Regions from separate parts of the Nesterenkonia sandarakina genome, predicted to be linked through region 2. Evidence: riboswitches for the same ligand, from Rfam matches in the RefSeq annotation. Region 2 holds a riboswitch; the other holds the start of a gene.
What was found. A riboswitch is a leader RNA that binds a small molecule or an ion and turns the genes downstream of it on or off. The one in region 2 is predicted to bind S-adenosylmethionine.
Positions count from the first base shown of each region.

Region 1: another riboswitch for S-adenosylmethionine. It lies ahead of HNR11_RS07035 (O-acetylhomoserine aminocarboxypropyltransferase/cysteine synthase family protein); the one in region 2 lies ahead of HNR11_RS06000 (ABC transporter ATP-binding protein).

Region 1 covers NZ_JACCFQ010000001.1:1,508,957-1,519,907, reverse strand. The annotation lists gene HNR11_RS07050 (amidase family protein) at 1-564, opposite strand, end outside; gene HNR11_RS07045 (acetamidase/formamidase family protein) at 654-1,793, opposite strand; gene metX (homoserine O-acetyltransferase MetX) at 1,969-3,099, opposite strand; gene HNR11_RS07035 (O-acetylhomoserine aminocarboxypropyltransferase/cysteine synthase family protein) at 3,115-4,551, opposite strand; SAM riboswitch class IV at 4,683-4,816, opposite strand; gene HNR11_RS07030 (hypothetical protein) at 4,989-5,420, shown strand; gene HNR11_RS07025 (hypothetical protein) at 5,482-5,748, shown strand; partial or broken gene HNR11_RS14355 (CBS domain-containing protein) at 6,041-6,193, shown strand; gene HNR11_RS14020 (hypothetical protein) at 6,254-6,472, shown strand; gene HNR11_RS07015 (CBS domain-containing protein) at 6,703-7,146, shown strand; gene HNR11_RS07010 (hypothetical protein) at 7,227-7,646, opposite strand; gene HNR11_RS07005 (hypothetical protein) at 8,050-9,006, shown strand; gene HNR11_RS07000 (FAD-binding oxidoreductase) at 9,167-10,654, shown strand; gene HNR11_RS06995 (FAD/NAD(P)-binding protein) at 10,629-10,951, opposite strand, start outside.
Region 2 covers NZ_JACCFQ010000001.1:1,283,258-1,294,208, reverse strand. The annotation lists gene HNR11_RS06050 (HAD-IC family P-type ATPase) at 1-1,037, shown strand, start outside; gene panD (aspartate 1-decarboxylase) at 1,084-1,506, shown strand; gene HNR11_RS06040 (hypothetical protein) at 1,782-2,231, shown strand; gene HNR11_RS06035 (hypothetical protein) at 2,313-3,203, shown strand; gene HNR11_RS06030 (LLM class flavin-dependent oxidoreductase) at 3,137-4,561, opposite strand; gene HNR11_RS06025 (acyl-CoA dehydrogenase family protein) at 4,558-5,778, opposite strand; gene HNR11_RS06020 (MetQ/NlpA family ABC transporter substrate-binding protein) at 5,775-6,677, opposite strand; gene HNR11_RS06015 (MetQ/NlpA family ABC transporter substrate-binding protein) at 6,674-7,546, opposite strand; gene HNR11_RS06010 (methionine ABC transporter permease) at 7,744-8,412, opposite strand; gene HNR11_RS06005 (methionine ABC transporter ATP-binding protein) at 8,412-9,305, opposite strand; SAM riboswitch class I at 9,313-9,412, opposite strand; SAM riboswitch class I at 9,534-9,647, shown strand; gene HNR11_RS06000 (ABC transporter ATP-binding protein) at 9,657-10,544, shown strand; gene HNR11_RS05995 (aliphatic sulfonate ABC transporter substrate-binding protein) at 10,757-10,951, shown strand, end outside.

The sequences.
Region 1 (10,951 bases), 230 kb from region 2:
GGTCAGCAGCACCTGCGCGACGGCGGCGAGGGTGTCCGCGTCTCGAGTCATCCAGCCCACCGTGTCGAAGCTCTGCGCCAGTGGCATCAGTCCGTCGCGGGAGACGGCGCCGTGGGTGCTGCGCAGACCCCAGAGCCCCTGGTAGGAGGCGGGCACCCGGATGGAGCCACCGGTGTCGGTGCCCAGCCCGATGCTCGCCTGGCCCAGGGCCACTGCGGCCGCGGAGCCGGAGCTGGATCCGCCGCTGATCCGCTCCGGTGCCGCCGGATTCGGCGGCGTCCCGTAGTGCTGATTGGTCCCCGCCAGGGAGAGCGCGAACTCATCGGTCTGCGCGAGCCCGGTCAGCGACGCCCCGGCGTCGAGCAGCTGGCTCACCGCCCAAGCGGTCCTGGTCTGCGCGGGTGTGCCGGCGAGCCAGGCAGGGTTGCCGGCCCCGATCTGCTGCCCGGCGACCGCATAGAGGTCCTTCACCGCAAGGGTGTGCCCGTCCAGGTCTCCACCCCGGGTCGCGGGCAGCAGCGGGGAGCCGCTGTCACCGCCCACCCGCCAGATAGTGGCGTCCACGTGACCCTCCCCCGATCCGGTCGGAGACCCAGTGTGGACAGGCGCAGGGGCATCGTGCCCAGCGCCCGATTGACTCGGCTTCGGCGCTCTCACAGCCCCGCGAAGTCCTTGATGGAGACCTTGGCATGGACGCCCTTGACGATGTCGACCACCTGGGAGATGTTGAAGTCGGTGGCCGCGGAGAGGTAGGCGTAGGCGTGCTCGGCGTCGAGCCCCCAGCGGGCCTGAAGCAGCACGATCGCGTTGCGCACACAGTGGCGCACCGCGATGTCCAGGTCCTCATCCATCCCGGTGGGGATCAGATGGTCGCGGGTCTCCGCGATCGGTCCGATCTGTGCACCGAAGTCCTTCAGCGCCTGGTCCCGGGGGACGACGTCGAAGCGCAGTTGTCCGCGCAGCGAAGCTTCCATGGCGGTGAGTGCGACCTCGCCGTCGCCCTGTGCGAAGTGCGGGTCCCCGACGAAGGCCAGCGCGCCGGGCACCTGGACCGGGAGGTAGAGCGATGTCCCCTCGGTGAGCACCTTGATGTCGATGTTCCCGCCGTGGGCGCCGGGGGGCACCGAATGCGGCCGCACCTCGCCGGCCACTGCCACCCCGATGGTGCCGAAGAACGGTGCCAGGTCGAAGCTGAGCTGCCGCGGGGCGCCTGCTTTCGGAGCCATCCATCCGCGGGGCACACCCTCGCTGTCGGGCTCCACCGCGGCGAAGATCGACACGTTGGCCTCCCCGCGCGGGTACTCGCCGTTCAGCGCTCCCTTGCCGTGCCGGTTCGAGATGATCCCGTAGGGCACCCGGCGCTGCAGCGCCTCGATGGTGACTTTCAGCAGGTCCCCCGGCATGGCCCCCTCCACGTGGATCGGACCGGTGTTCACATGGGGTCCGTCCACGCTGGGGTCCCGGGCGTGGTCGCTGGCGGCCAGCTCGATCGCGTCGGTGAGCACCTGCTCGGCAGGGACGCCGTGACCGGCGAAATACCGAGCCGGGTCCCGTCCCTGGTCCTCCAGGATGCCTTCATGGGAGAGCGTGTCGACGACGACCTGCTCCCCGGGCCGGATGTGCAGCACCGGAGCGTCGGTGGCGCAGGGCAGCCGGCCCCAGAAGATGTTCTCCGCGGAGGCAGGGAGGTACCGCGCCCCTTCGGGCAGGTGTTCACCGGGCTGCAGGATGGGCTCGGGGCTGGACTCCCCGCGGGAAGCCGCGCGGGACGGCAGGTCGGATGGCAGGCTCATGGATCACTCTCCTCGTCCCGATCCAGTCTGCCCGACCAGGTGTTACAGCAGAATGACACACCTGGAACCGACGTTTCAGGCGCCGCTGATGCAGCGGACCCGCTGTGCCATGGGCCCAGAGGTTTCACGCACGTCGCGGGCTCAGCGGCCGCACGACCCCCACGACTGGACAGCCTCAGAGCCGGAGCGGCGTGCGGGTTCCCAGCTGCAGGGTCTCGCGCATGGCGTCGCCGAGCTGCTCGGCGCTGGTGAGGAAGCCGTCGTGACCGATCGGCGAGACGATCATGTGCACCTGATGCTCCCCGGGGATCGCGTCGGCGATCTCCTGGGACTGGGCTGGGAAGTAGAGCCGATCCGTGGTCACGGCCGCCAGGAACGGCACGGCGGTGACCCCGGCCAGCGCCTGGTCCACTCCCCCGCGGCCGCGGCCGACGTCGTGGCTCATCAGCGCCTCGGCGAGGACGATGTAGGCGTTGGGGTCGAAGCGCTTGAGCAGCTTCTCAGCCTGATGATCCAAGTAGGACTCCACCTGGTAGCGTCCGCGGCGTCGCTGGGACCAGCCGAAGGGGTCTTCGGTGCCCTGCGCGGAGCGGCCGAAGCGGACCGCGAGCTCGTACTCGGCGCGGTAGGTGATGTGTGCGATCCGGCGGGCCAGTCCGAGCCCGGCCTGTGGGGCCGGGCCGCCGTAGTAGTCTCCGCCGGCGAAGTGCGGGTCGTTCTCCACGGCCAGCACCTGGGCCTGGCCGAAGGCGATCTGTTCTGCGGTGGAGGCTGCTCCGCAAGCGAACACGGCGACGCTCCCGACCATGTCCGGGTAGGTCACGGCCCATTCCAGGGCCCGGGCACCTCCCATGGATCCGCCGATCACCGTGTGGAACTTCTCGATGCCCAGGGCCTGAGCCAGCCGGGCTTCGAGGTGCACGGAATCGCGAATGGTCACGAAGGGGAATCGGGAGCCATAGGGCTTCCCCTCGGGATCCAGGGAGGCGGGTCCGGTGGAGCCGTAGCAGCCGCCGACCATGGCTGGCGCGATGACGAACCAGCGCTCAGTGTCGATCGGGCGGCCGGGGCCGAGCAGTCCCTCCCACCATCCGGTGGAGGGGTCGGCCGCAGTGGCGGCGACGTGGGAGTCGCCGGTGAGGGCATGGGCGACCAGGATGGCGTTGCTGCCGTCCTGGTTCAACGTGCCCCAGGTCTCATAGGCGAGGGTGACTTCAGGCAGCTGCCCGCCGGCCTCGAAGGTGTACGCGCCGACCGCTGCGGTCTTCAGCGCACCGGCAGGCCTGTCCCCAAAGTCATTCAGCACCTGATCACCCTAACCTCAGACCGCAGCCGCGGTTTCTTGCTTCGTCACATTCTCAGCGGCGGTCTCCGAGGCCCCGTCGGAGGCAGCCTCCGAGGCCGCTGCTGCGGCAGCCTGGGCGGCCTTCTCGAAGCCCTGGGCCAGGTCGGCGAGGATGTCGTCGATGTGCTCCAGACCCACCGAGAGCCGGATCAGACCCGGCGTCACCCCGGCGGCGCGCTGCTCGGCGGCGCTGAGCTGACTGTGCGTGGTCGAGGCCGGGTGGATCACCAGGGAGCGGACGTCTCCGACGTTGGCCACCAGCGAGTGCAGCTCGAGTGCGTCCACGAACGCCTGCCCGGCTTGAGCCTTCGCCTCGTCGTCGTCGGCGGCCCCACCGGCGAGTTCGAAGGAGAGCACCGCCCCGGAGCCGCGCGGCAGGTACTTCTTGGCGCGTTCGAAGCAAGGGCTGGACGGCAGTCCGGAGTAGAAGACCCGGTGCACGTCCTGGCGGGCCTCGAGGTACTCGGCGACCTTCTGGGCGTTCTCCACGTGGCGCTCCACCCGCAGCGAGAGCGTCTCCAGGCCCAGGTTGATCTCGAAGGCGTTGTGTGGGGACAGCGCCGGGCCGAAGTCACGCAACAGCTGGACCCGTGCCTTGAGGATGAAGGAGAGGTTGACTCCGAAGATCCCCTCGGGCCCGAGGTCCCGGCCGAAGACCAGCCCGTGGTAGCTCTCATCCGGGGTGGAGAAGCCGGGGTAGCGATCCGGGTGGGCGAAGTAGTCGAAGCGTCCGGAGTCCACGATCACCCCGGCGATGGCGGTGCCGTGTCCGCCGAGGAACTTGGTGGCCGAGTGCACGACGACGTCGGCGCCGAAGTCGAAGGGGCGGATCAGGTACGGCGTGGTCAGGGTTGAGTCGATGATCAGCGGTGCCCCGAACTCGTGGGCCACCGAGGCGACACCTTCGATGTCGAGCACGTCTCCGCGCGGGTTCGCCACCGCCTCGCCGAAGAAGGCCACCGTGTTCTCCCGGGTGGCGGCCCGCCAGGACTCGAGGTCATCGGGGTCCTCCACGAAGGAGACCTCGATGCCGAACTTGGGCAGGGTGTGCTTGAACAGGTTCTGCGTGCCGCCGTAGAGCGTGGGCGAGGCGACGATGTGGCTGCCGGCGTGGGCGATGTTCAGCAGCGCCAGTGAGGTGGCGGCCTGCCCGGAGCCGACGGCGAGCGCCCCGACGCCACCTTCCAGGGCGGCGATCTTGTCCTCCACCGCCTGGACGGTGGGGTTGCCGATCCGAGAGTAGATCGGGGCGATCTCTTCGAGCCCGAAGCGTCGCGCCGCGGCGGCGGTGTCGGGGAAGACGAAGGAGGTGGTCTGCTGGATCGGCAGCGCCCGTGCACCGGTGACCGGGTCCGGGGCTGTGCCGGCGTGGATCTGCTGGGTCTCGAACTGCCAGGTGTTCTCGTGGCTCAAAGGATTCTCCGTTCAATGCGGCCCCGGAACGGGACCGAATCTGAACCTCGCTACCGGTGAGCGTGTCTCCGGCGTCGAATCCTGTACGGCCCTGTCCTGAGGACTGGGGTGAAGGGCCCGCACTGGTGTGTGGCCCGCGCTTGCCACGGCCAGTCGATGAACCTTGTCGAGGACTGCCGCAGCCAGGTCGTCACCCGGGGCACCCCACCGCGAACTGGAGGGTTGCCGGCCAGCAAACCGGGGTTTTGCGCTGGCACTCTTGACCTATGGATAAGTCTGCATCGCGGAATGCCCGCGTGCAAGTGCTGGCCACGCCGACAGGTCGCAGTTCGTCATCCTGCGACCGGTTGGGCGGAAGATCGTAGAGCTGTTGATCTTTCGTGGCGCTGAAGCTCTACGATCTTCCACAGCGCCACGATTTCTGCAAACGTGGGGGCATGGGACGACTCACCCGGTTCCCGCGAACGTTCGGCGCGGTGGTCCTCCTCGGCGCGCTCCCGGCGGCCGTCAGCGGGTGCACCACTGACGTGCAGGACCCGGAGGCCCCCGCCGGGGTGCCGAACCGGGTGGTTCAGGAGTCGGGCGGAGCCGACGCGGCGCTGGAGGGCCGGGTCGCCGAGATCGGCGGCTGCTTCTATATCGAGAGTCGGCACGCTGAAGCGGCGCTCACCCTCGCAGTGTTCCCCGCCCACGAGGTTGAAGCGGACGACGACGGCGACGGATTCACCTTCCTGGAACAGGATTACTCCGATGGTGATGACATCACGGTGGGAGGAAGCATGGCCGGGCCGACCATCCACGCGGTCCCCGAGGAATGCGACGACGAGGTCCCACAATGGCTCGTCTCGCCGTCCACCCCGGCTCCGTGAGAGCCCAGAGATGTAGGGTGAATTGCTGGAAAGCACCCCACAGCTACGGAACCGATGATTCATGATTTCTGCGATGGCCTCCGCGTTCACCGGCATGAATCCGATGCTGTCTGGATCCTGGATCTCCCTCGCCTGGTGGGTCATACCGATCGTTCACGCGGGCCTGATCATCTGGGCCATCGTGGAGCTCACGAGGAACCGGAGCCTTGATCTCGCACGAAAGATCGCGTTCGCGGTCCTGATCGTGCTCGCACCCTTCGTCGGGTCCATCCTGACCATAGTGCTGGTGCGGAGCCATGCCAGATCGGAACCTGCCCGAAGGACATGAAGCTTGCCGCGCACTCCGCGGTGTTAATGGCAGAGACCGAGCTGAACCAGGTGCCGCCTCGAGGGCTCGTCCGGGCCAGCCAGGAACTCAGTCGATAGTTTCCGAACGCCCAGATCACTCGGGTACGCTGAACTCATAGCTCAAGCAGCGGGCTCTTGGATCAATTTTCAAGGGGTGGCTTCTTGCAGCGCTTCTCTTTTCTCGACACCGCTGGACAGTCCACCTCCGGTGCTTCTTGGCTCACCGTCTTCAGCGAGCCGCTTGCACCCGAGCCCCTCTGGAGCGCCGCTTGATGCAGGTTCGAGAGCTCATGTCCGTTGCTCCGCGGAGCGTCTGGGTGACCCAGTCTCTGCCCGACGCCGTCAGCCTGTTCGATCACCAGAACCCAGCGGTAGTCGTCGTCGATCTGCGCGAGAAACCAGTGGGCGTGATCACCAAGGCAGCGATTTCCCACGCAGCCGCGAGGAACCCCGGCCGGTGGACACGCATGAGGTGTGCGCACTTGATGGACCCCCTCACGTGCCGGCTGCGCGCAGAGGACTCACTCGAGGAAGCACTGGCCCACTACCGCGGCTGCGGACCGCGACCCCTGTTGGTCTTCGACGGAGACGACCTCATCGGCGTGCTCTACCCGGAGTACGTCCTCGCCGCGACCCCGGCATCTGACAGGCCCCCACCTCCCGCCGGGATTCCAGGCACCGGCTCCTCGACCGAGAGGCTCTGACTCCGGCCACCACACGCGGACTCCACCCGGTGTTCTGTCCTGGCTCCCGACGCTCTGGCGTGAGTGCCTGAGGCAGCCCCACCCCGTTGGCCCGCCGCCTCCGGAGCAGCCCCCCGCGCCCCGCGCCCCGCGCCCCTACCGGGTCCAGTCCCATCAAACCTTGGACGGGTTGCCTAACCTGGCCCCGCGACCACCAGTGACAGACATCTTCTGAAGGAGAAACCCACATCATGGCGAACGTCGCAGACCTGATGACCCCAGACGTGCCCCGTCTCAGCACGCATTGCACGCTGGAAGACGCCACCCGGGCCTTTGCCCGTTCCCCCCTTGACGTGCTGCCGCTCTGCGACCCAGACGGCACACTGCTCGGGGTCGTGACCCAGCAGGACATCTCTCGAGCTTTCCGCTCCCTCGGAAAACTCGCGAATTCCTTGCGAGCCCAGCACCTCATGAACCCTGAAGCGCCGAGCATCAGTATCCAAGACTCGGTGGAGAAGGCCATGGCCCAGATGGCGATCCATCAGACCCAGCACCTTCCCGTCCTCGACGGGTCCACCGTCTGCGGAATGCTGTCCAGCGCGGCGATCGGTCAGGCCGACACCCGAGTCAATATCGAAGAGCTCATCGACTACGTGAAGCTCCCGACGGACCCCACCCAGGCACCGTCCTCCTAGGCGCCGCCTCCACCTGGAACCGGTTCGATAGCCGGTCGCTCACCGTCCACTATCCGGCAGGCATGAGTTCAGGCTGATCTTCACAGGATCTGCTGGAGAGCAGTTGAGAGCTGATCTGATTCCCGAATGACGACCAGCGAACTGCGCCCATTGTTCTTGCGAATCACCACAGCCTGATCGCCGTCCAGAGCGAGCGCCTTGTCACCTTGCCTCCAACGGAGACCCCAACCGCCCCACGACAGCGCCCGAAAGTCCTGGACAGACACTGAGGCTATTTCACTCCTAGGCACGCTCATCAAACGGACGCGGAAGACGCGAGACCGGACCGTCAAACCATCATGACCCACCGCGACCACCACGATGGCCAAGCTCAGGACCGCGCACATCACGACCACGGTGAAAAGAGTGAAGGTGACACCGAACCACATCCCGCCAAGGAATGCGCCGGCAGCACCCACACCCATCGATATCCCGACAAAGAGAAATGCCGCAAGCATCATGGGTGATTTCTGTTGAAGTCTCAGCGGCATGGCACACGGAATCCCATCACAATTGCATCGGCAGATGATCGACTACAGCGTATCGAACCGTTCGACGCAGAAGCCGGAACACCGGTCGCCGATCGCGTTCATCCAGATCAAGGGCTGACTGGAGAGACCTGGCCGAAGCATTTTGACCCCGACACACTTCGGGAATAGAGATCTCTTCAATCTCACCCGCACGTAGACTCCAACAGGATAGATCGCTCATTACATATTTTTGTGAGCTTCAGTGAATCTATTTTTCGAGCAGCACGTGAACTATACGAACCGAAATTCAGCTTGTACTTCACCGCCTGTGGGTCAACGGGCTTCACATACTCAGGCGTTGGGCACACCGCCAGATAGCGAGGACTGCAGCACTATGAGAGCGACAGACCATTCCATCAAGGACATGACACTGGAGACCACGGGGCTCCTTGGAATCACCCTGCTGGCACTCACGGCGTGTGGCGACGACGAAGCGACGAGCGAGTCGGCGCCCGCCGCGGAGCAGACCGATGATGCCGGGGACACTCAGGATGACGCGACGAGTGAGCCCGCTGAGACCGAGGAAGGAGCAGCCGTTGAGGAAGACGACGCTCCTGAAGAGGCCCCGGCGATTGCAGAGATCCACGAAGATATCTGGGAGTCGTCCCTGAACCAGGATTCAGTGTCCGTGAGTGCCGACGTGCTCCTCAGCGCCATTGGGGAAGGTGCTGAGACGCTCGGCGAAGGCACCGACGGTGAATCAGGCGAGGATGAGGTCATCCAGGTCGAGCTCTCCGGTGACATGGAGGGCGATGGCTACACCTACACCATTGCTGACGGTCTGATCGATCTCCTCGTCTTCAGCGATATGGCTCTCCAGAGCACCGATTCCGTGGTCGCAGAATACGAATCCCTCCAGGAAGAAGGACAGGGGGCATCCCCAGAGGAACTGCGGGAGACCGTGGAGGCAGAAGGCGACTGGGTTGACATCACCAGCCTGGCTCCACAGTTCGAGACTCCCGGTGAGTTCATCGAGAATCTCCGCGCCGGCATGATGGCTTCCTCCGACGGGGAGGACCTCGCCGACTGGGACGCCACGGGTGAGGCAGATACCCGTGACGGTGAGGATGTCTGGGTCTACAGCGATGAAGGCGGCGAGGAGTCACTCGAGATCGTTGTGCGTGCTGACTCCGAGGAGCCGGTCTTGATGGAGATCCGAGGCGACAACGCGGGCCAGGAGACGTCGGTGACCTTCACCAGCTGGAACGAAGCCGCCGCACCTGACCGCCCAGCAGATGACACGATCATCGGCGAGGAAGAGTTCCAAGGAATCACCAGTTCCATGTTCTAGGAGCCGACTCGACGTCGATGCATCCTGCCGGGGTGCAGGCGAAGGAGTTCCACCCTCGGGCACGGCCTTGCCTCGGACCTGGATGACCCGGGTCTCGGGCGGGCCGCGCCTCGGGTGCGCAGCCTCACCAGGGGGCACCCCTGACCTAGACTCATCTGGCATGAGCACCTCTGACGATGACGTCCTGGAAGCACTGCGCAGCACCTTCAGCCCGCACACCCTGACCACCGACCCCGCCGAGCTTGACGCCCACGCGGTGGACAAGGGGCCGTTGGAGCACTGGCAGGTGCATGTGCCGCGCGCCGTGGTCTTCGCGGAGTCCGTCGAGGATGTGCAGACTCTGGTGCGGCTCTCGGCAGAGCACCGGTTCCCGCTGGTCACCCGCGGGGCCGGGACCTCGGTCTCCGGCGGGGCCAACACCACGGAGGGATCTGTGGTGCTGAACCTGACCCGGATGAACCAGATCCTCGCGATGCGACCGGAGGATGAGGTCGCCGTGGTGGAACCGGGCGTGATCAACGCCGATCTGAACGCCGCAGCCGCCGAACACGGGCTGATGTACGCCCCGGACCCGGCCAGCTACCGGATCTCCACCATCGGCGGCAATGTCGCCACCAACGCCGGCGGGCTGCGCTGCGCCAAGTACGGGGTCACCCGGGATTCCGTGCTCGCCCTGGACGTGGTCCTGGCCGACGGCACGCTGATCCACACCGGACAGGCCACCTTCAAGGGAGTCGCCGGTTATGACCTGACCAGCCTGTTCGTCGGCTCCGAGGGGACCCTGGGCATCGTCGTCGGGGTCACCGTGCGACTGCGCCACCTGAGCCGGCATACCGAGACCATCGCTGCGTTCTTCGAGGAGCTGACCACCGCCGCCCAGGGGGTGCTGGAGATCGGCAAGGCCCGGGTGCAGCCGACGATCACCGAACTGTTGGACCGCAACACCATGCTCGCCCTGGATCAGGCGCAGGGCTCTGACCTGGCTGGGCGCGGGAACACGCTGCTGCTGATCCAGACCGACGGGCACGGCGCGGCCATCGAGGCGGAGATCATCCGCGAGGTGCTCCGCGGGCTCGGCGCCACGGTGAGCGACCCCGGCTCCGCCGAGTCCGAACGGCTGATCGAGCTGCGTCGGCACGCCCGAGGCGACGGGATCGCCACCGAGGTGCGGGTGGGCGAAGACGTGGCGGTCCCGCGCTCGAAGCTGGTGGACTACGTCCGCGCCATCGAGGACCTCGCCGAGGAGCACCAGGTCCAGCTCAAGGTGGTCGCCCACGCCGGGGACGGCAACCTGCACCCCACCTTCAGCGTGCCCAGCTCCGAGCTGAGCCCCGAGTCCGGTCCAGAGACATCCCCCGACGACGACGCGGGCTCCCCTGCTCTGCCCGAGGCTGCCCCCGTGACCCTCGACGCCGCCGAGGGCGATCTGCCGGCCTCAGCGATGTTCCGGCTGCATGCAGCCCTGGACGGCTCGGTCCGGCTCGCGCTTGAGATGGGCGGGACCATCACCGGGGAGCACGGGATCGGGACGTATAAGCTGCGCTGGCTGGACTGGGAGCAGTCCGCGGAGGTCATCGCGCTGCAGCGCCGGATCAAGGACGTCTTCGACCCGGAATACCGGCTCAACCCCGGGCGGGCGATCCTGTGATCCGGTCCCGGCCGCTGGCTCTCGCGCCTGGGCTGGTGGAATCGTCCGGTCCGGCCAGCACCGCCCGGGCCGCCGCGTCGGCGTCCGCCAGGGAGCGCGCTGAGGCCGCCAGGTTCCCGCCGGCCTCAGCCGCAATCGCGGTCCCCCATTGGACCGAGCTCAGCTGCAGGCCCAGCACGTAGATCTCCTCCGGCTCGGCCCGGTCCACCGGGATCAGCCGGTGCGGCAGGGTGGTCACGTCGAAGCCCTTGCCGGCGCGCGGCGCGCCGGAGGCGTCGACGAGCTCCCGTGGCCGGG
Region 2 (10,951 bases):
ACGCCACCTTGGAGTACTTCCGGGAGCAGAACATCGCGCTGAAGGTGATCTCCGGAGACTCCCCCAAGACCGCGGCCGCCGTGGCCCGTGAGGTGGGGATGGTCGTGGAGGGCGACGCCGTGGACGCCTCGACGCTGCCCGAGGATCCTGCGGCGCTGCGCGAGGTCCTGGAGCACCATGGCGTGTTCGGCCGGGTCTCCCCGGAGCAGAAGCGCACCATGGTGGAGGCGCTGAAGGCGGCCGGGCATGTGGTCGCGATGACCGGGGACGGGGTCAACGACGCGCTGGCCATGAAGAAGGCAGACCTGGGGATCGCCATGGGCGACGGCGCACCGGCCACCAAGGCGGTCTCCCGGATGGTGCTGCTGGACGGGCGCTTCGACCGGCTCCCCTCGGTGCTGGAACAGGGGCGCAAGGTCATCGCGAACACCGAGCGGGTGGCGCATCTGTTCCTGTCCAAGACTGCCTACGCGATCCTGCTCGGGCTCATCTATGGGCTGCTGTTCTGGGAGTTCCCCTTCCTGCCCCGCCAGTTCTCCACCGTGGACTTCCTGATGATCGGCTTCCCCGCCTTCTTCCTGGCGCTGATGCCCAATCCGCGACGCTACCGCCCCGGGTTCCTGCGCCGCTCGATGCTCTTCTCCATTCCGACGGCGATCGCGATCGTGCTCGCAGTGGTCACGGTCAGCGCGTTCGGCCGCTACCTGCAGGAACCCTCCGCAGCCATCCAGACGGCGGCGACGCTGTGCCTGACCGCGGTGGGGCTCTGGGTGCTCAACGTCGCCCTGCGCCCGCTGACCTTGCCTCGAATCGCGCTGATCGCGATGATGTACCTGCTGCTGGGCGCGGTGCTGCTGGTCCCGATCTCCCAGCAGTATCATCTCTTCGCGATGCCCTCCGCCGAGCTGCTGGCGGCCGCCTTCGTCGCCAGCATCCTGGGCTGCGGCCTGGTCGAGGTCGGCAGCCGAGCGGTCACGGCGCTGACCAGCCGGCGAGCAGGACCAGGGAATACCGGCCCTGCTGCGGACGCTGGATAATGGAGCACGTGATGAGCACCCGACCTTCTTCGAAAGTGAGCCGAACATGCTGAGGACCGTCATGGGCGGAAAGATCCACCGCGCCACCGTGACCCACGCGGACCTGCACTATGTCGGATCCATCACCGTGGATGCCGAGCTGCTCGACGCCGCCGGAATCGTGGAGGGCGAGAAGGTCCAGGTGGTCGACATCACCAACGGAGCGCGCCTGGAGACCTACACCATCGCCGGACCGCGCGGCTCCCGAGTCATCGGCATCAACGGCGCCGCCGCGCACCTGGTGCAGCCCGGGGATCTGGTCATCCTGATCTCCTACGTGGTCGTGGACGCCATCGAGCTCTCCGCGCACCAGCCCCAGGTGGTCCATGTGGACACCGAGAACCGCATCGTGGAGCTCGGCCACGACCCGGCGCAGCCCGTGCCCGGCGCAGTGGACCAGCTGGACCCGCGCACCGCAGTGCTCACCTGAACCACAGCGACCACCTGAACTGCGGAGCTCGCCTCAGCGGCAGTATTCGCCCCAGCGGCAGCGACCACCTGAGCCGCAGAGACCAGGGATCCGCCTCACCAGGGCGTGATCGGCGAGAAGCCGTCCGGCGCTGTTGAGCCCCGCAGGGCTCAGCCCGTGGTGGAATCAGGCCCGATCAGGGGTCATGGCCGTGACATCGGTCGGCAAAGCAGACTAAGTTCTAGAGGGACTCGTGCCATACGAGAGACTCATCCACCGTCAGAACGGAGTTGACCATGCGACTGTTCACACTGGGCGCCGGCGTTGCCATCGGCTACATCATCGGCAGCAAGCGCGGCAAGGCAGAATTCGAACGGAGCCTCAACGCCGTGAAGAAGAGCGCCGCCGAAACCTGGAAGGACCCCAAGGTCCAGGAGACGGTCACCAAGGCAGGAGAGACCGCCAAGCAGTACGTCTCCACCGTCACCGACTCGGTCAAGAAGCAGGCCAACGACGCCGCGTCACCGGTCACCGACAAGGCCGTGGAGGCCGCCGCTCTGGCCGAGGACGCCGTGAAGAAGGCCGGCAGCGGGGCTGAGAAGCTGGTCGATCAGGCAGCCGAGAAGGTCGAGAAGCAGGCCGACGCCGCGGATGAGAAGGCCCGCGAGTCGTCCAACGGCACCTCGGGCTCCGCCGCCTCCTCAGGCAGCGCAGGGTCCTCCAGCAAGCCCGCCGGATCCGCCTGACTCTTCGCGCACACGCTGCGCCGGCCGTGGGACCAGCCCTGGAATGGGGCGGGCCCACGGCCGACCTATATCCTGAGACCTATGCCGCCTGAGACCTTCGCCGCCCGCCTGATCGCCGAGACCCTGGGCTCGGGATCGCTGAACGAGTACCCCGAGGCTCCGCGTCACGATCAGCTGATCCGGCGAGCGCTGCGCCGGCGACGGGTCACCCTGCGACCAGTCGGGGAGAACAGCCAGGTGTTCGTCTTCGGCGGGGTGGTCGTCGGCGGAATGGATTCGGTGGTGACCACCCTGGTGAGCGCGCATGCCCGGCGCATCACCGCAGACGCGCAGCTGCTGCGCCGGCACCTTGAGATCCAGGAGCTGCCGCTGCCCGCCGAGGACGCGGCCATTGCCCGCCGGGCGCCAGGCGAGGCCTCGGGCCCCAGCAGGGTCCGGGCCTTCGTCGTCGGGGACCGGGTCTGCTGCTCTCTGCTGCGAGTACCGGCCACCGTGCTCGGTGATGGCCGCTCAGCCCTGGCTCAGCTGGTCCTCCACGACGCCGGGGTGCGCTCCCGGCACGCGCTGCTGGCCGATTCGGCGGTGCCCGGCCCTGGGCAGGCCCCCACCGGCACAGTCCAGTCGCGGCTGCGGGACCGGGGCTTCGATCCGGAGCAGGTGCCCGCAGAAGGCAGCCTCATGCAGCTGCAGGACTCCGCGGAGCTGGCCTCCGGCGGGCTGACCATCGATGTCACCGGGATGCTCCCCGATGCCCTGCATGAGCTCGCCGCGGAAGCCGTGATGGCCGTGCCGGGGCTCTACGCCGCCGCCGTGGACCTCCTGGTCCCGGACCTGGAGTCCGCCGAGGACGCGCTCGTGCTCACGGTGCTCCCCGACGCCGACATCAGGCCAGCGCACCTGCCTGCCTACGGCGAGTCCCGGGACTTGGCCGGCGCGATCGCCGATGAGATCCTGCTGCGCGCCTCGCGCTGAGCTCCTGCGCCGCAGCGGGGCGCGGGATGATCCGCGCGCAGATGCGGACCTTCCTCCAGCAGCGCCTCGCGAAGGGTCACCGGTGTCTGGGGGCGCTCCGGCAGCAGTCCGCGGCGCCGCAGCTCGGGGGTCACGAAGGTCTCGAAGCGCTCGAAGTCTGCGGGCCGGACCGCCGCCGAGATGTTGAACCCGTCCACTCCGGAGAGCTGCTGGAAGCGGACCAGCTCATCGACCACCTGCACCGGATCCCCCACGATCAGCGGCCCGCGTCCGCCGATCGAGATGAACTCCGCGACATCGCGGACCGTCCAGCGCTTGGCGGGGTCCTTGGTGAACATCGCCAGCGCGGACTGATTGGCCTCGGTCTGCACATCGCTGACGACGTCGTCCTCGGCCAGGCCTGAGAGGTCGACTCCGGTCCACCCGCCGAAGAGCGTGAGCGCCGAGGCGGTGTCCACGTAGTCCCGGCACTCCGCCAGTCGGGCCTGCGCCAGGTCCTGGGTCTCGGCCACGATGATCGTCGCCATCGCGAAGAACCGGACCGACTCGGGATCCCGGCCGGCCTCGAGCAGCTTCCCCCGGGTGTCGGCGACCTGGTGCGCCAGTCGCTGCGGTGAGGAGCTGATGACGAAGATCGCCTCCGCGTGGTCCACCGCGAACTTCTGACCGCGCGCTGAGGAGCCCGCCTGGAAGAGCAGCGGTGTGCGCTGCGGGCCCGGGTGGGTGAGCATCTCCCCCGGCACATCGAACCACTCCCCGCGGTGGCTGATCGGGTGCACCTTCTCCGGGTCCACGAAGACCCCGGTGGACTTGTCCGCCAGCACCGACCCCGCCTCGTGGGAGTGCTCGAAGAGCTTGTACATCACCTCGAGGTACTCATCGGCACGGTCGTAGCGCTCGTCGTGCGGGATCTGCCCGCTGAGTCCGAGGTTTCGCGCTGCGGACTCCTGGTAACTGGTCACGATGTTCCACGCGATCCGTCCACGGGTGAGGTGGTCCAGTGTGGCCAGGCGCCGAGCCAGTGCGTAGGGGGCCTCATAGGTGACCGAGGCGGTCAGCCCGAAGCCGAGGTGCGTCGTCGCCGCAGCCAGGGCCGGCACCATGACCTGAGGGTCCAGCAGCGGGAACTGCACGCCGCCCTTCGCGGCAGCCTCGGCGGTGCCGCCGTAGACGTCGTAGACCCCCGGGATGTCGGCGAGGAACAACGAGGAGAATCCGGCGCGTTCCACGGTCCTAGCCAGCTCGGTCCAGTACTCGAGGGTGTCGAACTCCTCGATGCGGGAGTCCGGGTGTCGCCACAGTCCTGGAGACTGATGCACCGGCACCACCATGTCGAAGGCGTTGAAATGGATGGTCATGACTTCTCCTTGGCCTCGCCGATGGCGTTGAGCCCCTGAGGCAGGGTGCCGTTGATCTCATGGTCCCCGAGCGAGCGGGCACGGAAGACGATCGGGTTATGCGTGGCGATGGTCTGCGCGTTGCGCCAATGCCGGTCCAGCCCCTTGCTGCGCACCGTGGCGGAGGCACCGGCGGTCTGAAACAGCTCCAAGGTCACGGCCAGCACCAGGTCCGGCACGCTGATCTGGGCCTTCTCCACGGCGATCTCTGCGTCGTGGATCTCGCGCGGCGCGGGGGCGCTGAAGCCCGGGTCACCGGTGCCGGCCTGCAGGCCCGCGCTCAGCGCCCGGTCCACGGCGCGGGCCGCTTCTAGCACCGCAGCCTCGGCCACGAAGGCCTTCGAGGACATCGTCCCGACCACCTGTTGGATCAGCGGATCCTGCCGGAAGGCCTGTCCGGCGGTGGAGGTGTTGAAGGTGCGGGTGCGCCGCGCCAGCGTGGAGGTCGCGTCGGCCAGGGCGGCCTTGGCGATGCCAGCCTGGACGGCGAGCAGATAGAGCTGGAAGAACGCGGCCTCGTGGACGGACTCATGGTCGCCGGGGCTGCGCTGGAGGACGCCCAGTTCCTCCACGGCCACCGATTCCAGCAGCGTGGTCCCGGTGCCGGTGAGCTTCTGCCCGAAGCCGTCCCAGTCATCGAGCAGCGTGACCCCGGGGGCGTCGGTGGGCACCACCGCGAACCGACGCCCCTCCCCCTGATCTGCCTGGGCGGCCGAGACGCGGGTATAGGTGGAGAAGATCGTCCCGGTGGAGTAGTGCTTCTCCCCGGTCAGCAGAGCCGCCCCGGTCGGGCCGGATTCCAGTCGGGTGTTCAGGCTGCCCAGCGCGTTGCCGCTCCGCTCGGTGGAGGCGTTGCCCACGGTGCTGCCGTTGAGCACTCGGGCATACCAGAGCTCGCGGATCGCCGCGGGCTGGAAGCGCAGCGACTCCACGAAGCCGAAGTGGCCGCGGTAGAGGTGTGCGACGTTGGAGTCCGCCTCGGCCAGCGCGATCACCTCACGGATCAGCTCCTCGACGCTGAGATCCGGGCCGCCGAACTCGGCCGGGACGCGCAGGGCGCCGAAGCCGGCGTCGTCGAGCCAGCCGACCTGTTCGAAGGGCAGGATCCGATCCAGCTCGCGCTCGACGGCTCCCTCCCGGATCCGGGTGAGCAGCTCTGCAGGGATTGCGCGGCTCATGAGGCGTTCACCTGCTCCCATGCGGCGTCGATGTCTCGGTCGAAGGCCGGGGTGAGCAGACCGTCGAGGTAGTCCCCGTACCACTGGCGCACCGGCTGCGAATGGTAGGCCGACTTCAGCGCCTGATAGCGTTCGGGCTGCTCCTCGCGGAAGCCAGGGCGCGCGCAGACCGCGAGCGCGAACGGCAGCGCCTCCTCGGCTGACTCCATGATCAACACCTCCTCGGGCAGCACATCGATCTCGGCCAGCAGCCGGGCGAAGCCGAAGACGGCGTCGACGTCGGAATAGATCTGGCCCACCGACTGCTGGTCCACCTCGATGAACTGCAGGTCCTTGGGGTTGGCGGTGATGTCATTCACGCTCAGCGCGGCGACAGGTTTGGACTCGTCGATCTCGATCAGGCCGCCGCGGGCCAGCAGCCGGATCCCCCGTCCGTTGTTCGCAGTGTCCACAGGCAGGGCGACCTGAGCCCCGTCGGGGAGCTCCTCAAGTGAGTCGTACTGCTCGGAGTAGATCCCGGAGGGCTGCTCGAACATGAAGAAGATCGGTTCGATGTCCAAGTCGTTGTCTGCGTTGAACTGGCGCAGGTAGCTGATGTTCTGGAAGAAGTTGACGTCGTACTCGCCGTTGTTCACCGCGTGGTTGGGCTGGATGATGTCGGTGACGTAGGTGGCGTCGAACTCCCAGCCCTCGGATTCAAGGATGCGCTGTGCGATCCGGGTCGGCTCTTGGAAGGGAGCATTCTCGGTGACCACAAGGCGCAGCGTGCGGTCACCGCCGATCCGGTCCACCAGCCCGCAGCCGGAGGTGAGGCTCCCGACGCCGAGCAGAGCGGCCATGCCCAGTGAGCCGCTCAATACTCGACGCCGGGAGAGTGTGGGGGCGCTGGAGGTGCTCATGCGCTGAAGTCCGTCCAGATCTCTTCGGCATTGTCGATGGTGATGAAGTCCTCGAAGTCGATGACCCCGCCCTGGTAGTCCTCGAACCACTGTTCGACCTCTTCGGACTGGAATGCGTCCTGCAGCGCCTGGGCCTGTTCATCGCTGACCCCCTCGGGGCCGACGGCGACCACGCAGGTGAATGGGGTGCGCACCTCCTCGCGGCCGTCCTCGATGCTCAGCGCCGTCTCCTCCACGTCGAGGTCGGCCTCAGCGATCAGCCGGACGAAGGCGAAGCCGGCGTCCACATCGGGCAGCACCTGCGCGGCGGACTGCTGGTCGGTCTCCACGAACCGGAAGTCCCGGGGATTCTCGGTGATGTCGTTCTGGGTCAGGTCGATGATCGAGACGCTCTCGTCGACCTCGATCAGGCCCTCGTCCGCCAGCAGCTGCAGCGCCCGGCCGTTGTTGGAGGGGTCCACCGGCAGGTTGATCTCAGCCCCGTCGGGGAGCTCCTCCAGCGAGTCGTACTCCAGCGAGAACAGCCCGGCCGGGGCGTAGTAGACCGAGAACAGCGGCTGCACCGCGGTGTCGTTCGAGGCGTTGAAGTTGTTCAGATAAGCCAGGTGCTGGAAGTAGTTGCCCTCGTACTCGCCCTGGTTGACCACCTGGTTGGGCTGGACGATGTCGGTCATATAGGTGATGTCGAGTTCGTAGCCCTGCTCTTCGAGCAGCTCTGCGGCGATCTCTGCCGGTTCCTGGAAGGGCGCGGATTCGGTGACCACGATGCTGATCGTGGAGTCGTCCTCCACCAGCCCGCAGCTGGTCAGGCCCAGCGCTGCGCTGGCGAGGACTGCGCCGGAGAGGATTCTGGGGCGTGGATGAGTCATGGTTCTGAAGCTGCTTTCTCGTGCTGGGCGCAGGGCCCAGAGGGTGTGCGGGACGGACCCGGGCGCGACGTCGGACGCCGGCCCCGGGAACGGGGTCAGGTGATGTGTGCGGGTGGTGTGGGGCGGGGTGGCGCGGAAGCGCGGTCAGAAGCTGACTCTGCTCAGGCGGTGGCCCTGGTCTAGGCAGTGATGCTGGTCTAGGCGGTGATGCGTCGGTCTGAGGCGCGGGCGAGCCGGGTGCCGGTGAACTGCACCAGGCTCACCAGCAGCACCATCAGCACGATCGCCGCGACCATGGTGGGGGTCTCGTAGCGGTAGTAGCCGTAGCGGATGGCCAGGTCTCCGATCCCGCCGCCGCCGACCAGCCCTGACATCGCCGAGTAGGAGATGAAGCTGACCGTGGTGATGGTGATGGACCCGATCAGTCCGGGTTTGGCGTCGACGAGCAGCACATTGCGGATGATCTGGCCGCGGGTCGCGCCCATCGCCCTGGATGCCTCCACCGCGCCGGAGCCCAGCTGGGTGATGTTCTGCTCCACCAGACGCGCGAAGTAGGGGATCGCGTTGATCGTCAGCGGAACGATCACCGCGGCGGTCCCCACCGAGGTCCCCACCACGAACCGGGTGAACGGGATGATCGCGATGAGCAGGATCAGGAAGGGGAAGGATCGGATCATGTTCACCATCCCCGAGACCACAGCATGGGATCGGGGCCGCGGGGCAAGGCCCTCGGGAGCGTGGACGAAGAGCCAGATCCCCAGCGGGGTGCCCAGCAGGACCGCCACCGGGATGGCGACCGCGATCATCGCGAAGGTCTCCAGCATGGCCTGATTGATCTCGGGCAGTCGTTCGATGACGAGGTCCATCAGCGCACACCCCCGACGGAGCCAGCCAGCGTGGCCTGCGCTGACCGATCCGGATCAGCGTCCGACCCAGCGTCCGGATCGGAGGATGCCACGCGCGGCGCGGAGGCCGGCCCGCTTTCTGCGTTGGACCTGCGGTCGAGTGTGATCCCGTCGCTGAGCAGGTATTTCCCGATGGAGGTCTGGGGGTCGAAGCCTTCCCGGCGCAGCTGCGCGGCGGGGAACTCTTCGACCACGCGTCCGTCCTCCATGACTGCGACGTCATCCGCGAGGGCCTTGATGACCTCCATCTCATGGGTCACGATCACCACGGTGATGCCGAACTCGCGATTGACATCTGCGAGGTACTGCAGCACGGTCGCGGTGGTGAAGGGATCCAGAGCCGAGGTCGGTTCGTCGCAGAGCAGCACCTCGGGTCTGGTGGCCAGAGCGCGGGCGATGGCCACCCGTTGCTTCTGCCCCCCGGAGAGCTGGGCCGGATAGACCGAGGTCTTCTCGGTGAGGTCCACGATCTCCAGCGCCTCGGACACGCGGGCCTGACGCTCCCGGCGGCTGGTGACCCCGGCGAACTTCAGTGAGAGCTCCACGTTCTGGGCGACCGAGAGGTTGTTCACGAGATTGAATCCCTGAAAGATCATGCCGATCTGATGCCGAGCCCGGCGCAGCGCGGTGTCATCCAGGCTGGTCAGGTCGGTGCCTCCGACGCTGACCCTGCCCGAGGTGGGACGTTCCAAGAGGTTGATGTTCCGCAGCAGGGTCGACTTGCCGGCGCCGGAGAACCCGATGATGCCTTGGATGCTGCCGCGCGGCACCTCCAGGCTGACATCGTCGACCGCGGTCAGCGGCTGCCTGCCGCGGGCGGCGAAGGTCGTCGAGACATGGGAGAGGGAAATCATGAGGCGTACTCCATCGGTCCTGGCGTTAGCACCCGGCCGGAGCCTTGCGGCCCTCCGGGTTGCTGCGACGTCTTCGAGCCAGATCTCTCAGTCGCTCTGGATGGTTGAGTATCTTCACTGTAGACGTGAACATAGCCCGGAAGTCAAGTCGACCCCGGTGTTGCGTTTTATCTCACCTGATGAACTCCACGTTGATCCGATTCCCCGCCTGGGCGTAGGCTGATCTTCGTACCATCCCGAGCGGCCGAGAGATCTGGCTCGTCGACGCCGCAGCAACCCAGGGAAGGATGCCTCGTCAAGGGACATCTTTTCGCCGGGTGCTACCGCCAGGATCGATGGGAGTAACCTCTGATGATTTCGCCTGCCTCCACCCTGACCGGCACCGCCGCAGCCACATCTGCGAGCCCCGCTGATTCCCCGCGCCCCGGCGCTCCGGCCGCGGAGCAGCCTGCCGGCCGGCGGGACTACACCTCACTCGACGTCCGGCTCTCCGCGGTGGGTCGTTCCTTCGACTCGCGCACCGTGCTGCGAGATGTCAGCCTGCAGATCGCTCCCGGTGAGGTCCTGGCGATCCTGGGCTCCTCCGGGTGCGGGAAGTCCACGCTGCTGCGCGCCGTCGGCGGTCTCGACACCGGCAACACCGGGGAGATCCTGATCGACGGTTCTCCGGTGCGTCGTTATGACGAGCGCACCGCCGTCGGGTTCCAGGAGCCGCGACTGCTGCCCTGGCGCTCGATCCACAAGAACGTCAGCCTGGGCCTGCCGCGAAGCCTCTCCAAGGCTGAGGGCCGGGAACGGGTCGACGAGCTCCTGGAGCTGGTCGGGCTGCATGACCGCGCATCGCTGCGGCCCCGGGAGATCTCCGGTGGCATGGCGCAGCGCGCGTCCCTGGCCCGCGCCCTGGCTCGACGCCCCGGTGTGCTGCTGCTCGATGAGCCGTTCGGCGCCCTGGATGCGCTCACCCGGCTGAAGATGCAGGACCTGCTGCTGGACCTGCATGCCGAGACAGGCACCACGGTGCTGCTGGTGACCCACGACGTGGATGAGGCGCTTCAACTGGCCGACCGGGTGCTGCTGCTCGGTCAGGACCCGGCCGACACGGACCCCGCCGAAGGTGCCACGATCGCACGGCTGCTGCGCGTCCCCGGGCAACGACCCCGGGATCGCGCCTCCGCCGAGCTGGCTGCACTGCGCAGCGAGCTCTTCTCCGGCCTCGGCGTGGACTCACACAGCCACTGACCAGCCGACCAGGCCCCAGCTGCTCCACTGACCTCGAGGACTGCGGCGACCGGGGATTCCGGTCCTGACTGCGACCCATCCGTGGTCTGCACCCGGTCGACTTCACGTCCTCCCGACCGGCCCCGCAGGCCAGACCCACCACACCGCCGGAGAGTCACCTCTGAGACCACGGCACATCTTGTCCATCACTGAAGAACCGAAAGGCCACCCTCATGCCCAGCCCCGCCGTTTCCCGCGCACCCCGTTCTACTCGCACCTCGCTGAAGGCGGTCTCCATGGCCGCCGCCGTCGCGCTGCTCGCCACCGCCTGCAGCGGTGACGGCGGGGAGGGTGAGCAGCTGGAGACGCTGAACATAGACTTCGCCACATATAACCCGTTGAGCCTGATCATCCTGGAGAACGGCTGG